Regions from separate parts of the Tepidibacillus sp. HK-1 genome, predicted to be linked through region 2. Evidence: a T-box and tRNA genes for the amino acid it is inferred to sense, from the RefSeq annotation. Region 2 holds a T-box; the other holds one or more tRNA genes.
What was found. The T-box of region 2 lies ahead of serS (serine--tRNA ligase). A T-box ahead of a tRNA ligase gene usually reads a tRNA of that ligase, here a tRNA-Ser.

Region 1 (7,214 bases), on a different contig from region 2:
ACCAGTAAATACTGATGAATTTAAAACAGGACTTATTAAGGTTGAAAAGGACGAAAATACTGGAAAATTGAATGTAAAAATTCCACCTTTACGTCAATTGATGAAAAAACCTAGACGTTTAGCTCCTGGTCATGGAGCATGTCCAGGCTGTGGAATTTTCCCTGGATTAGAAACGTTCTTTAAAGGAATTGAAGGGGATATCGTTGTTCTTTTCCATACTGGTTGTGGAATGGTTGTTTCTACAGGTTATCCTTATAGTTCACATAAAGGAACTTATATCCACAATCTTTTCCAAAACGGTGCTGCAACGCTTTCAGGATTAGTAGAAATGTTCTGGGAGAAAAAACGCCGTGGAGAAATAGAAGTAAGTGACGACTTCACCTTTGTAATGGTTACTGGTGATGGAGGTATGGATATTGGTATGGGTCCATCGATCGGTGCTGCATTACGTAACCATAAAATGATTATTATTGAATATGATAATGAAGGATATATGAATACAGGAAGTCAGCTTTCTTATTCTACGCCAATTGGGCATATGACATCTACTTCTGGTGTAGGAGAAAAACAAGGTGGTAAAGAAACTCATCACAAAGACACGGCTCAAATTATGGCTGCAACAAATATTCCATATGTTTTTACTGCAACAGAAGCATTTCCTCAAGATTTAATTAAAAAGGCAGCAAAAGCACAATGGTATGCACAAAATGAAGGATTAGTTTATGGTAAAATTTTAATCACTTGTACGTTAAACTGGAAAGTGAAAGATGATCAAGGAGCTGCTATTGTTGGCACAGCGGTTAATTCTTGTTTCTTCCCACTTTATGAGGTTGAACATGGTGTAACGACTATCACTTATAATCCAGAAGAAAAAGGGAAAAGGGTACCCGTAAGTGAATGGTTAGGAATGCTAGGTAAAACAAAACATTTACTAAAACCTGAATACGAATCAACACTTAAAGCATTTGAAAATGAAGTGGAACTTCGTTGGCAGCGTCTAAAAGCTAAACACGAAAATCCATTATTGTAATCAAAGGAAGGACCTCAATGAGGTCCTTTTTCCGTTCTATTTAGCTTATTTTTTAATAAGTTAGATAGAGGGGGATGTTTTTATGTTTCCAATATTATATCTTTTCCAAGTTATGATTGCCGCGATTTTAGCATGGTACACAGTTTATGGGTATGCTGGTTCACCTTCAACAGGAGATCAATTATCAGATTGGGTTTCTTTTTTTATAGCTGAAAAACAAAATCTTTTTTATACCTTTGCACTATTATATTTGATCATGTTTATTTTAAGTAAGCCTACAAAATATGCAATTAAAATTCTAAAAAATCGAAAAATATCTATGTATCAATGGAAAAAATGGCAAGCGATCAGCTTATTATTAATTATTTTTGATGTATATTTCTATCTTATTATTGAAGTTAACGTTTATTTTTTCATTCCTTTTTTGTTATTTTTGATCGTAAAAACTTTTACACGCAAAGAGCAAGGGCTATTTCAAAAATAGCTCTTTTTTATTAAATAAATTCAGAAAAAATAAAAAAATTTTCAAAAACTTGTTATAATGAAAATAAATAGAATATTTAGATAAGATTCAGAGGGTGGGGCGAATGGAACGAGAATATTTAAAAAAGGGAATATATAATGTTAAAGCCATTTCAAAAAAGTTAGGAATACAACCTGGCACATTAAGAGCCTGGGAAAGAAGATACAAGATCGTTACCCCGAAACGAAATGAGGTTGGTCACCGAATTTATTCCGAACATGATCTAATGGTTTTAAAGTGGCTTGTAGATAAAGTCCAACAAGGTTTTACGATTAGTCAAGCGGTTGATTTACTTCTAGAAGAAGAAAAAAATTTAACTTCATTAATACCTTCGGATGAGATCTTGAATCTGAAAAAGGAGGAGATCCAAAAAAAGATATTCAATTCGCTTTTGGAATTTAATGAGGTAGAAGCTGAAGAATTGATCAATTATGCATTAAGTTTTTATCAAGTAGAAACCATCCTAATGGACATTTTATTACCGATTGCAAAATCAAGTGAGGGAATTACTAAATCGATCACAGAAGGTCAATTGAGATATATTAAAAATTGGATTCGAATTAAAACATTATCTATTTATCAACGAATCCCAATCCGGCCTATATTACCAAAAGTACTTACAATATCGGCATCTGATGAACTAGATGAACTAGTGATTATCATATTATCTATTTTTTTAAGACTTAGAGGCTTCGAAGTGTATTACTTAGGACAATCTTTAGATAAGAAAATTATAATGACCTTGTTACATAAACTAGACCCGGTTTTCCTTTTCACTATCGAAACAGAAGAGCTTACAGTGATAAATCATCTTTTGCCTTGGTTATATGAAAACTTTTCACATGTGAAATTAGGAATTTTAGGTGCTAAATCAGAAGAGAGCCAAAAACATCATTTGGGAGAAAGTATGAAAGAATGGGAAAACTGGTTGAATGCTAACTTAAATACAAATGATATGTTGATGAATTCGTAAAGCTTCTTAGATGAAGCTTTTTCTTTTTTCAATTTTATTTACTATCTAAAAAGTTTTGTAAAAAAGAAATTTTACTATTGCGAAGATAACGGTTTTATTATTTAATTAGTATAGTAGCTAGAACAGGTGACCTGATGACCTAACTATCATAACTAATGGAAGGGATTGTATACCTTAAAAGGATAACGCTTTCACTAATTCTAGCTATAATAGATAATAAATATAGGGGAGAGTAAGATATGTGGAAACAAATGTATGATCCAATGAATTCAATTTTTTTATCAGCTCTTATAACTACGATTCCAATTTTTTATTTTCTTTGGGCACTAGCAATTAAAAAAATTAAGGGACATATTGCTGGATTAACAACAGTTGGTTTAGCTATTTTAATTTCCATCATTGCTTTCAAAATGCCTGTTAAACTTGCAATGATTTCGACCAGTTATGGTGCTCTCATGGGATTATTCCCTATTAGTTGGATCATTGTATCTGCAGTATTTTTGTATAAAATTACAGTAAAGACTGGGCAGTTTGATATTATACGTAATTCAATTGTTACAATCACAGAAGATCGAAGGTTACAAACTCTGCTAATTGCTTTTTCATTTGGTGCATTTTTGGAAGGAGCCGCTGGTTTTGGTACACCAGTAGCCATTTCTGCTGCACTACTTACTGGGTTAGGGTTTAATCCTTTATATGCAGCTGGATTAAGTTTGATTGCCAATGTTGCGCCTGTTGCATATGGAGCAATTGGAATACCTATTACTGTGGCAGCAAAAACCACAGGAATTGATGCGATGGCAATTAGTCAAATGATCGGTCGACAAATGCCCTTCTTATCCTTATTAACACCTTTTTGGTTAGTTTTTATTATTTCTGGTTGGAAAGGTATGAAAGAGGTATTACCTGCGATTCTTGTTTCTGGAGGATCTTTTGCTATAGCACAATATCTAACTTCAAACTTTATTGGACCAGAATTACCTGATATAACGGCTGCTTTATTAAGCCTTTTAACAACAGCATTATTTCTTAAAGTATGGAAACCAAAACAAACTTTCAGATTTGAAGATGAGAAAAATGATTTATTAAATAAAGTGGTTTCAAGTAGAGAAACATATACCTCTTTACAAGTCATAAAAGCATGGTCACCATTTATTTTACTTACTGTTTTTGTAATCTTATGGGGTATTCCAGTAGTTCAGTCTATTTTAACAAAGACAAATATTTTGTTTAATATTCCTGGGCTTCATGAGGCCGTGATCAAAACTACACCAATTGTTCCTAAGGAATACGCCTATGAAGCAACTTTTAAATTTGACTGGCTTGCGACTGCTGGTACTGCAATCTTTTTAGCAGCATTCATTAGCAAGTTTATAGCTGGAATGAAAATGAGTGAGTGGTTAAAGACGTTAAATGAAACAGTAAAAGAATTAATCTTTCCACTAATTACAATCGTTTCTGTGTTAGGGTTAGCCTATATTTATAACTATTCTGGAATGAGTGCTACTTTAGGATTAGCTCTATCAAGAACAGGACATCTTTTCCCGTTCTTTGCCCCGATTTTAGGGTGGCTGGGAGTATTCTTAACTGGTAGTGATACTTCTGCCAATGCTTTATTTGGCAACTTACAAAAGATTACAGCCAATCAAATAGGTGTTGATCCCATTCTTACGGTGGCAGCAAATACAAGTGGTGGTGGGACTGGGAAGATGATCTCACCACAATCTATTGCAATTGCAACTGCTGCAACTGGATTAGTGGGTAAAGAAGGAGACTTATTTAGGTTCACATTAAAACATAGTGTTATGTTTGTGATCATCGTTGGAATTATGACTTATATTCAAGCATATTTCTTGACTTGGATGATTCCATAGAATGTTTTCAAAAAATGTATCCTTGTTTATTGAGGATACATTTTTACCTCATAAAAAATGTTGATTTTTTATCTTATTTCGTCTAATATATGTATTGTAATTGTTCCTCGTTAGCTCAGTCGGTAGAGCACTCGGCTGTTAACCGAGTTGTCGCAGGTTCGAGTCCTGCACGAGGAGCCATTTTTATCTCAATTTATGGAAATTTTTATCATCATTTTTTGGAGAGGTGTCCGAGTTGGCCGAAGGAGCACGATTGGAAATCGTGTAGGCGTTAAAAGCGTCTCGTGGGTTCGAATCCCACCTTCTCCGCCATCAAATTGGTAAAGATTTGGAGAGATACTCAAGAGGCCGAAGAGGACGGTTTGCTAAACCGTTAGACCGGGTTACCGGTGCGAGGGTTCGAATCCCTCTCTCTCCGCCATTACTAATGAAGTAAGGGATTCTCACCGCGAGGGGTTCTCCCTCAGCAAGGGTGATGAATCGCAGGAATGTACCTAATAGGTACTTTTTTTATGTAAATTTTGGGTTGTATATAGAAATTCCTATATGTTAATTCTATAAATGAAAGATTTTCATATAGGGGTGAATCATTGATGTTCTGGAATAATCAAAGACGAAAAAATAATTATTTCTTATGGGGTATGTTATTTGGAGTAATTACCGGTGGATTTGTTGCCTATAGAATGATGAACCAACCGATGAAGACAGAAACATCCCAGAAAAAAGTTGAAAGTAAACCTTCAGTAGATCAATCCACGCATACAAACAATCAGAAAGGAATGGAAGTGGAGCAAAAAGACATGAAGCAACTCTTTGATACATTTTTAAATGGTACTGAAGAAGAGTTACGAGCGAAAGCAAATGAACTGAATTAACTAAAGGATTTAAAAAAGCACTAATTTGTAAAAGCATCCAAACATTTGGATGCTTTTTATTGAGCTCTCCAGAAAAGTAGTCTGAAAACGATTCGAAGAAATTGGTCGCTTTTGAGGATTTTCTTATGCAACTCTTTTCAATTTGAAACGTAAAATGATGTATAAGCGTTAAATAATAAGACTTAGTTTTCAAACATATCATTTATTGTTATAATATAATTTATACTTTTATTTATTACATTTTCGAACTAAAGTAGGCTATTCATCATATTCTGTATTACAGGTTTTGTAATTTGAAAGGGGGGTCCCTATCATGCGCGTAGAACGATTAGGTAAAGACAAAATCAAAATCTTTTTAACCTTAGATGATTTGAGTGATCGTGGCATTAAAAAAGAAGATCTTTGGACAGACGTACCTAAAGTGCATGATCTATTTAATGAGATTATGGAAGAAGCTTATGAGGAATTAGGATTTGAATTATCAGGACCCGTCGCTGTAGAAATATTTGCTCTTCCTGCACAAGGGATGGTTGTAATTGTATCGAAAGGAAAAGAACAGATTTGGGCAGATGAAGAGACTGATGAAGATCTATTTGCTTTGGAAGTTACTTTAGAGGAATCAGATTCTATCATCTTTGCTTTTAAGGATTTTGAAGATCTAATCGAAGCAGCCAAGCGAGTAAATTCATATTTAATGTATGGTGGAGAATTATACTTCTATAAAGGACATTATATTTTAGTTTTTGATCAAATGGACGTTCTAGACAAAAATGTAGATGATTTCATTGCATTGCTTTCAGAGTATGGAGAAGTGTCTCCAATATCAAAAGCCGTTCTTGAAGAATATGGGAAAGTAGTTGTGAAAGAGGATGCAGTTAAAATTTTAATTAACCACTTTTCATAAATAAACATACAGACAGTCATGAGGAGTTGAATGGTTTGTTAAATGTTGCTGTGATTTATGGAGGAAAATCAAAAGAAAGAGAAGTTTCGCTAAGAAGTGGTAAAGGTGTAGCTAATGCGTTAAAAGCAAAAGGGTGTAATGTAAAAGAGATAGATTTTACGTCTATGGATTTTATATCTAGTCTTCAAGGAGTCGATCTCGTTTATTTAGCATTACATGGCCGATTTGGAGAAGATGGTCGGATTCAGGGCTTATTAGATATATTGGAGATTCCTTATGTTGGGTCTGGAGTCCTTGCAAGCGCTCTAGCTATGGATAAAGCGAAAGCTAAAAGAATTTTTGACTATGTTGGAATCCGTGTAGCAAAAGATTTATTCGTTCAAATAGAAGATAAAGAAAGATTGAATTTTGATGCGATTGAAGAAGATTTTGGATTTCCTCTTGTTGTTAAACCTAATCAAGAAGGCTCCACGATTGGTCTCTCCATTGTTAAGAATAAAAGTGAGTTAAAAGAAGCCATAAATCATGCATTTACCTTCGATAAACAAATTCTTATTGAAGAATTTATTTCTGGTACTGAAGTGACAGTGGCGGTGTTAGAAACAGCATCAGAGATTCAAGCTTTACCAATCATTGAAATTATACCAAATAAGAATCAGTATTATGACTATGAATCAAAATATGCCCCTGGTGGTAGTGATCACATTATTCCTGCAAGAATTAATAAAGAAACTGAAGGTTTATTGAAAAAATGGGCAATAGAAGCACATCGCCAATTAGGATGTGAAACTTTGTCTCGAGTTGACTTTATTATTCCTAGCGATGGAAGTTTACCAGTTATTTTAGAAGTAAATACTTTACCTGGAATGACAGAAACTAGCCTTTATCCCGATGCAGCCAAAGCAATTGGGTTAAGTTATGAGGATATTGTATACAAATTGGTTGAAATTACATTGAATAAACAAAAATAATAAAATTGACCTATAAAAGACCTATTTTTTATAAAAACAGGTCTTTTTTTCTTAGTTCATATTA
Region 2 (7,214 bases):
ATCATATAGTCGATGATTGTTTCCGGAAGCAAAAAACGACTTTCTTGAAAGGGTCGTAAATAGTAGTATCCTTTATAATCAATCGTAAACATAGGATGTCCCTGAAAAGGATCTTTTGATTTGAATATATCCTTATCAAGATTTACTCCAATTTGAATCTGATTCATTTGCTCAGATTTGCTTGTATAGAATTGATAATCCTTATGAGGTTTATATTGATTTAGTTCAGAAGTCAACCTTGCTAGATCATGCTGGTAAAAGTCTAAAAAGTTTTTTGAAACAGAAAGGTAAATTTCGTGATCTTTTTGATTTAATTTGATAGGAAACAATAATTGCTCTTTAAAGATCCTTTGATAACTATGACGTAATTCAGGCAATAAAGAAAGAAGTTCTTTAATTTTGTATTTATTCCCTTCGATTTTTTCAACTGGATGGTTAGTAAGAAGAGTGTAAAAAAGAGGAAGCAACCCTTCTTTCTGTACCTTAATTTCATCGTCATGGAATTGATATTGATTTTTTTTAAGTTTTCTAGTGGTAATTCCATGTCTTAAAACACCTGTATGACTTGGATAACTAGGGTCTTTTGTTAAAATAAATGCTTTCATTAAATTCATCATGCCATAATAGATAAGTAGGGGCTTTACCAAGATATTGCTCTTATCTGCAGAATAAAAATATTCTTTTGCTTGTTTGATAAAATAAATAAATTTTGAGGTATTTTGAAAAGCAAATTTGTATGTATCCTTGATTTGATTTTGCTCATAGGTATCTTGCAGAAATTGTTTTACAGTCGGTTCGTTTTCAAAAAATACAAAGGTATCCCACATTTTTTGGGATGGATTTTCGCTATAAATATGTCTTTTATTTTTCATCATAACCTCTATCATTCCTGTTTTACAATATTTTGCCACAAAGCGTAATAATTTATCATTATTGACACCTCAAATCACCTTTGTTAAACTTGCAATAATATATTTTTCATGGAAAATGACTAGAAGGAAGGTTGACGAGTGTGTGGGAAACGAAGTTTACGCGGGAAGGATTAACATTTGATGATGTTCTTTTGATCCCTGCTAAATCAGAAATCCTACCTAGAGACGTTACAGTCTCAACGAATTTAGGTAAAGTTAAATTAAATATTCCTATTATTAGTGCGGGGATGGATACAGTAACAGAAGCCAATATGGCCATTGCAATGGCTAGACAAGGTGGTTTGGGGATTATTCATAAAAATATGTCCATCAAACAGCAAGCAGAAGAAGTGGATCGAGTCAAGCGGTCTGAAAGTGGGGTAATTACAAATCCTTTTTTCTTAACTCCTGCTCATAAAGTAGCAGATGCAGAAGAATTGATGTCAAAATACCGGGTTTCTGGTGTACCTATTGTGAATGAGCGAGGAGAGCTTGTTGGGATTTTAACGAACCGGGATTTGCGTTTTATCACAAATTACTCGTTAGACATCAATGAAGTAATGACCAAAGAAAATCTAATTACAGCACCAGTCGGGACAAGTTTGGATGAAGCAAAGCAAATTTTGCAAAAATATCGTATTGAAAAATTACCATTGGTTGATGAAAATAACAAGTTAAAAGGCCTCATCACAATTAAAGATATTGAAAAAGCAATCCAATTCCCTAATGCAGCTAAAGATGAATTAGGGAGATTGATTGTAGGAGCAGCAGTAGGGGTTAGTCGGGATACCTTGGATCGGGCCAAAGCATTAGTTGAGGCAGGAGTAGATGTTTTAGTGGTTGATACCGCCCACGGTCATTCAAAAGGAGTCTTGGATACTGTGCGGACATTGAGGAAACTTTATCCAGAGTTAGTGATTATTGCTGGAAATGTAGCAACTGGAGAAGCAACAAAGGATTTAATTGAAGCTGGTGCATCTGTGGTAAAGGTAGGTATTGGACCAGGATCAATTTGTACGACAAGAGTCGTTGCAGGTATTGGTGTACCTCAGATTACTGCAGTTTATGAATGCGCCACAGTTGCAAGGGAATATGGAGTTGCCATTATCGCAGATGGTGGAATTAAATATTCTGGTGATATTACAAAGGCTATCGCTGCTGGAGCGGATGCAGTGATGTTAGGTAGTCTCCTTGCAGGAACAGATGAAAGTCCTGGCGACTTTGAAACCTATCAAGGAAGGAGATACAAGGTTTATCGTGGAATGGGTTCAATAGGGGCCATGAATGCAGGAAGTAAAGATCGTTATTTTCAGGAAAATATTCTTAAACTTGTTCCAGAGGGAATTGAAGGAAGAGTGGCTTATAAAGGACCTTTGGCAGATACAATCTATCAATTAGTTGGTGGGTTACGTGCAGGTATGGGTTATTGTGGAACAAAAAACATTCAAGAACTCAAAGAAAATGGTCAATTTATTCGTATTACTGGGGCAGGACTAAAAGAAAGCCATCCTCATGATGTGCAAATTACGAAGGAATCGCCAAACTATTCAACTCTTTAAATAAATTTATTGGAAAATGTTATGAATGGGGATAGGGAAACATTTCTCTATCTTTTTTCGTTTAAAGCCCTGTGATAAAATAATGATTGTGAAATTTAAACGGAGGTGTCATTTTGAAACAGCATAGGAAAGTACTATCACTATTGATCATTGTCGCACTTATTTTTCCGTTTTTTGGATCTTTACAACAAAAGGCTTTTGCTCAAGCAAATCTTGATATTCAAGCTAAATCGGCGATTTTAATCGATGCAATCTCAGGGAAAATATTATATGAGCAAAACGCCGATGAACCCTTACCACCTGCTAGTATGACAAAAATGATGACAGAATATTTGGTTTTAGAAGAGATAGCAACTGGTAAATTAAAATGGGATGATGTTGTCACTGCAAGTGATTATGCCCATTGGCTTGGTGTAGGTGGCGGTTCGCGTGTTTTCCTTGCTCTAGGGGAAAAACGTACGGTAAAAGAATTGATGTATGCGATGACGGTCTACTCTGCGAATGATGCAACTGTTGCGCTTGCAGAACATTTAGCTGGTTCTGAAACCAATTTTGTTCAGATGATGAATGAAAAGGCCAAAGAGTTAGGAATGACAACTGCTCATTTCTCTACATCAACAGGTTACCCTAAAGATGAGCTAGGACAATATGCGCCAACCGTTGAAGGAGAAACAGTGATGTCTGCCAAAGATGCAGCTATTTTAGGGTGGCACTTAATTAATGATTATCCAGAAAGCATAGAATTTAACAGTACCCCAAGAATTAAGTTTCGTGAGGGCGAACCTAATGAAATGACTTTGCCAAACTTCAACTTTATGCTACCAGGCCTTGTTTATGGCAACTTAGTTCAAGGGGTTGACGGTATAAAAACAGGACATACTTCTCAAGCAGGATACAATTTTACCGCAACTGCAATGCAAAATGGAATGAGACTAATTAGTGTCGTTCAAGGGACTGCGTCTGAAAAAGAGCGCTTTATGCAAACAAAAAAATTGTTAGACTATGGGTTTGCAAACTTTGAAGTAGTAGATTTAATCAAAGCAAAAGAAAAGGTACCTGGGTTTGAAACAGCAAAGATTGAAAAAGGAAAAGAAACTGAGGTTCCTGTTGTCCTTAAAAAGAATTTAAGTGTTCTTATGAAAAAAGGGGAAAAGGATTTATATAAACCAGTAGTCGTTTATAATGAAAAGCTAGAAGCCCCAATTAAGAGCCAAGATCGAGTGGGTTATGTTACTTTTGAATATACTGGGAAAGAAAAATATACCTACTTAAATGAAACGATACAAGCAAAAGGAAATGTTGATTTAATTGCTGAGGAAGATGTAGAAAAAGCTGGAGCAATACGTCTATTTTTTCGAAAGGTTATACAACTTATCGGTGGAATCTTTAGTGGAATTGTGGATGGAATTAAAGGTTTATTTTAACCGTAGAAGTTTTTTAAAAATGATTGTTATTTTCGGTAGGATGAATTAAAATTGATTGATAAATAAATTGTGAATTTTTAGGAGGAAAAGGAAAATGGTTGAGGTAGGAACAGCACGTGTAAAACGTGGTATGGCTGAAATGCAAAAAGGTGGCGTCATTATGGACGTTGTGAATGCGGAACAGGCAAAAATTGCTGAGGCAGCTGGTGCAGTGGCAGTTATGGCATTGGAAAGAGTTCCTGCAGATATTCGTGCAGCAGGTGGTGTTGCACGTATGGCTGATCCTCAAATTATTGAAGAAGTCATGAAAGCAGTGTCTATTCCAGTTATGGCAAAAGCTAGAATTGGACATTTTGTAGAAGCACGTATTCTTGAGGCATTAGGCGTTGATTATATTGATGAAAGCGAAGTATTAACTCCAGCGGACGAGGTTTACCATATCAATAAGAATGAATTTACAGTACCTTTTGTTAATGGTGCAAGGGACTTAGGAGAAGCCTTACGCCGCATTGGCGAAGGTTCATCTATGATTCGAACAAAAGGTGAACCAGGGACAGGAAATGTTGTGGAAGCAGTACGACATATGCGTACGATGATGAGTCAAATTCGCAAGGTTCAAGGAATGTCTAAAGACGAATTGATGACAGAAGCCAAAAACCTAGGTGCACCATACGATCTATTGTTATATGTACATGAAAATGGCAAATTACCAGTGGTTAATTTTGCTGCTGGAGGAATTTCTACACCTGCAGATGCAGCATTGATGATGCAATTGGGTGCAGATGGAGTTTTTGTTGGTTCCGGAATTTTTAAATCTGATAATCCTGAAAAATTTGCTAAAGCCATTGTTGAGGCAACAACTCATTATACCGATTATGAACTAATGGCTGAACTTTCAAAAGGATTAGGTAATCCAATGAAAGGAATAGAAATTTCTTCATTACTACAAAATGAACGTATGGCAGAACGCGGTTGGTAATTAGAAGAAGAAGGTGTAATTTTTAATGAAAATTGGAGTTTTAGGACTACAAGGTGCTATTGCAGAACACATGAGAATGATTGAAATGTCAGGGGAAGAAGCAGTTGCTGTAAAAAAAGTTGAACAGTTAGCTGAATTGGATGGTATGATTATACCAGGTGGAGAAAGTACTACGATCGGCAAGTTAATCAAAAAGTATGGTTTTGACGTAGCACTAAAGGATTTTGCTAATAAAGGAAAGCCTATCTTTGGGACATGTGCTGGATTGATTATATTAGCAAAAGAAATTAATGGTATAGAAGATATACATCTTGGTTTAATGGATATCAAGGTAGAAAGAAATGCTTTTGGCCGTCAACGAGAAAGCTTTGAAACGGCTTTACAAATTGAAGGGGTTGCTGATGATTTTCAAGCAGTTTTTATTCGCGCTCCTTATATTATGGAAGTAAAAGAGAATGCTAAGATTTTATCAACATTTGAAGGGAAAATCGTCGCAGCTAGACAAGACCATTTTCTAGTTACTGCTTTTCATCCTGAATTAACCCTTGACCCAAGAGTTCATCAATATTTTATAAAAATGATTAAAGAATACAAAGATTAAAGGGTGGGAATTTTCCTCCCTTTTTCTTGCATAAATGCTTGAAATGTAGTAAATTATTAAATACAAAAATGTAATATTAAAACGATGAAGAGAACTAGTATTTGATTTTTGTTGTTTAGAGAGTCGGTGGTAGGTGCAAACCGGTCAACATTATCAAAGAATCCGTCTCTGAGTGGTTTTCTGAAATCGAAAGTAGGAAAACACGGAAACACCGTTACTGTATGAAGAGGCCTTTCATTATTTTTTGATATGGAAAGGCAATTAGGGTGGCAACGCGGAGCATAAGCACCGTCCCTTTTTTTGGGGATTGGTGTTTTTTTATTTTTTGGGATTTCTTATGGGAAAAAGTGTAATTTGATTTAAGTGGAGGTTTTTAAGATGTTAGATATTAAATTATTACGAAATGATTTAGAAAGAGTAAAACAGGCTTTAGCCCATCGTAATGAAAAAATTAACGAAATTGATGCATTTACAGAGTTGGATGAAAGAAGAAGATCATTGCTTCAAGAAAGTGAGCAATTAAAAAGTAGGCGAAATGCGGTATCCCAAGAGGTTGCTAAGAAGAAAAAGGATGGAGAAAACGCTGAACATCTTATTGTTGAAATGAGAGAGGTTGGAGATCGAATTAAGGTGTTAGATGATCAAATTAGGGAACTTGATCAACAACTTACAGATATTCTTCTTAGGATTCCAAACATTCCTCATGAAAGTGTTCCGATCGGAGAAACAGAAGCGGACAATATACCGATTCGTTTCTGGGGGGAAAAACCTCAATTTCAGTTTCAACCTAAGCCACATTATGAGATAGCCGAAGGATTAGGAATTTTAGATTTTGAAACAGCTGCAAAAGTATCAGGTTCCAGATTTGTCTTTTATAAAGGACTAGGGGCAAGATTAGAAAGAGCTTTGATGAACTTTATGTTAGATCTACATGTAGAAAAACATGGATATGAAGAAGTGTTACCTCCATATATTGTGAACCGGACAAGCATGACAGGAACTGGTCAACTTCCTAAATTTGAGGAGGATGCTTTTAAACTTTCTGATACAGATTATTTCCTGATTCCTACTGCTGAGGTACCTGTTACGAATATGCATCGAGACGTAATATTAGATAATGAGGATTTACCTAAATATTATGCTGCCTTTAGTGCTTGTTTTCGTTCTGAAGCTGGTTCTGCAGGAAAGGACACAAGAGGACTAATTCGGCTTCATCAATTTAACAAAATAGAACTTGTTAAATTTGTTCGTCCTGAAGAATCCTATGATGAATTAGAAAAACTAGTAGCAAATGCAGAAAAAGTATTACAATTATTGGGCTTACCTTATCAGGTATTAAACATGTGTACGGCAGATTTAGGTTTTACCGCTGCCAAAAAATATGATATTGAGGTTTGGTTACCAAGTTTTAATACGTATCGAGAAATATCCTCAGTAAGTAATTTTGAGGACTTCCAAGCAAGAAGAGCAAATATTCGTTTTCGTCGCGATAAAAAGTCAAAACCTGAATTTGTTCATACGTTAAATGGATCAGGGTTAGCGATTGGCCGTACAGTGGCCGCTATTTTGGAAAATTACCAACAAGAGGATGGAAGTGTAATCATTCCAGAAATTTTAAGGCCATACATGGGTGGTAGAGATCGAATCTCAAAATAATTATAAAAGGATAGCTACTGTTAATTGAGTAGTTATCCTTTTTTTGCACTGTAAAATAAAGGGAAAATACTTGAAATAACCTTT

Region 1: it encodes a tRNA-Ser, which carries the amino acid that the T-box ahead of serS (serine--tRNA ligase) is inferred to sense. The anticodon was not compared.

Annotation. Positions count from the first base shown of each region.
Region 1 is NZ_BDGM02000013.1:34,739-41,952, forward strand. Features, by position in the region: gene BEN26_RS08130 (thiamine pyrophosphate-dependent enzyme) at 1-1,030, shown strand, start outside; gene BEN26_RS08135 (hypothetical protein) at 1,113-1,514, shown strand; gene BEN26_RS08140 (MerR family transcriptional regulator) at 1,618-2,526, shown strand; gene BEN26_RS08145 (lactate permease LctP family transporter) at 2,766-4,400, shown strand; tRNA gene BEN26_RS08150 (tRNA-Asn) at 4,505-4,580, shown strand; tRNA gene BEN26_RS08155 (tRNA-Ser) at 4,621-4,712, shown strand; tRNA gene BEN26_RS08160 (tRNA-Ser) at 4,731-4,821, shown strand; gene BEN26_RS08165 (hypothetical protein) at 4,994-5,275, shown strand; gene BEN26_RS08170 (genetic competence negative regulator) at 5,589-6,179, shown strand; gene BEN26_RS08175 (D-alanine--D-alanine ligase family protein) at 6,215-7,150, shown strand.
Region 2 is NZ_BDGM02000011.1:66,089-73,302, reverse strand. Features, by position in the region: gene BEN26_RS07425 (YaaC family protein) at 1-872, opposite strand, end outside; gene guaB (IMP dehydrogenase) at 1,013-2,470, shown strand; gene BEN26_RS07415 (D-alanyl-D-alanine carboxypeptidase family protein) at 2,584-3,894, shown strand; gene pdxS (pyridoxal 5'-phosphate synthase lyase subunit PdxS) at 3,989-4,873, shown strand; gene pdxT (pyridoxal 5'-phosphate synthase glutaminase subunit PdxT) at 4,899-5,474, shown strand; T-box leader at 5,550-5,773, shown strand; gene serS (serine--tRNA ligase) at 5,853-7,130, shown strand.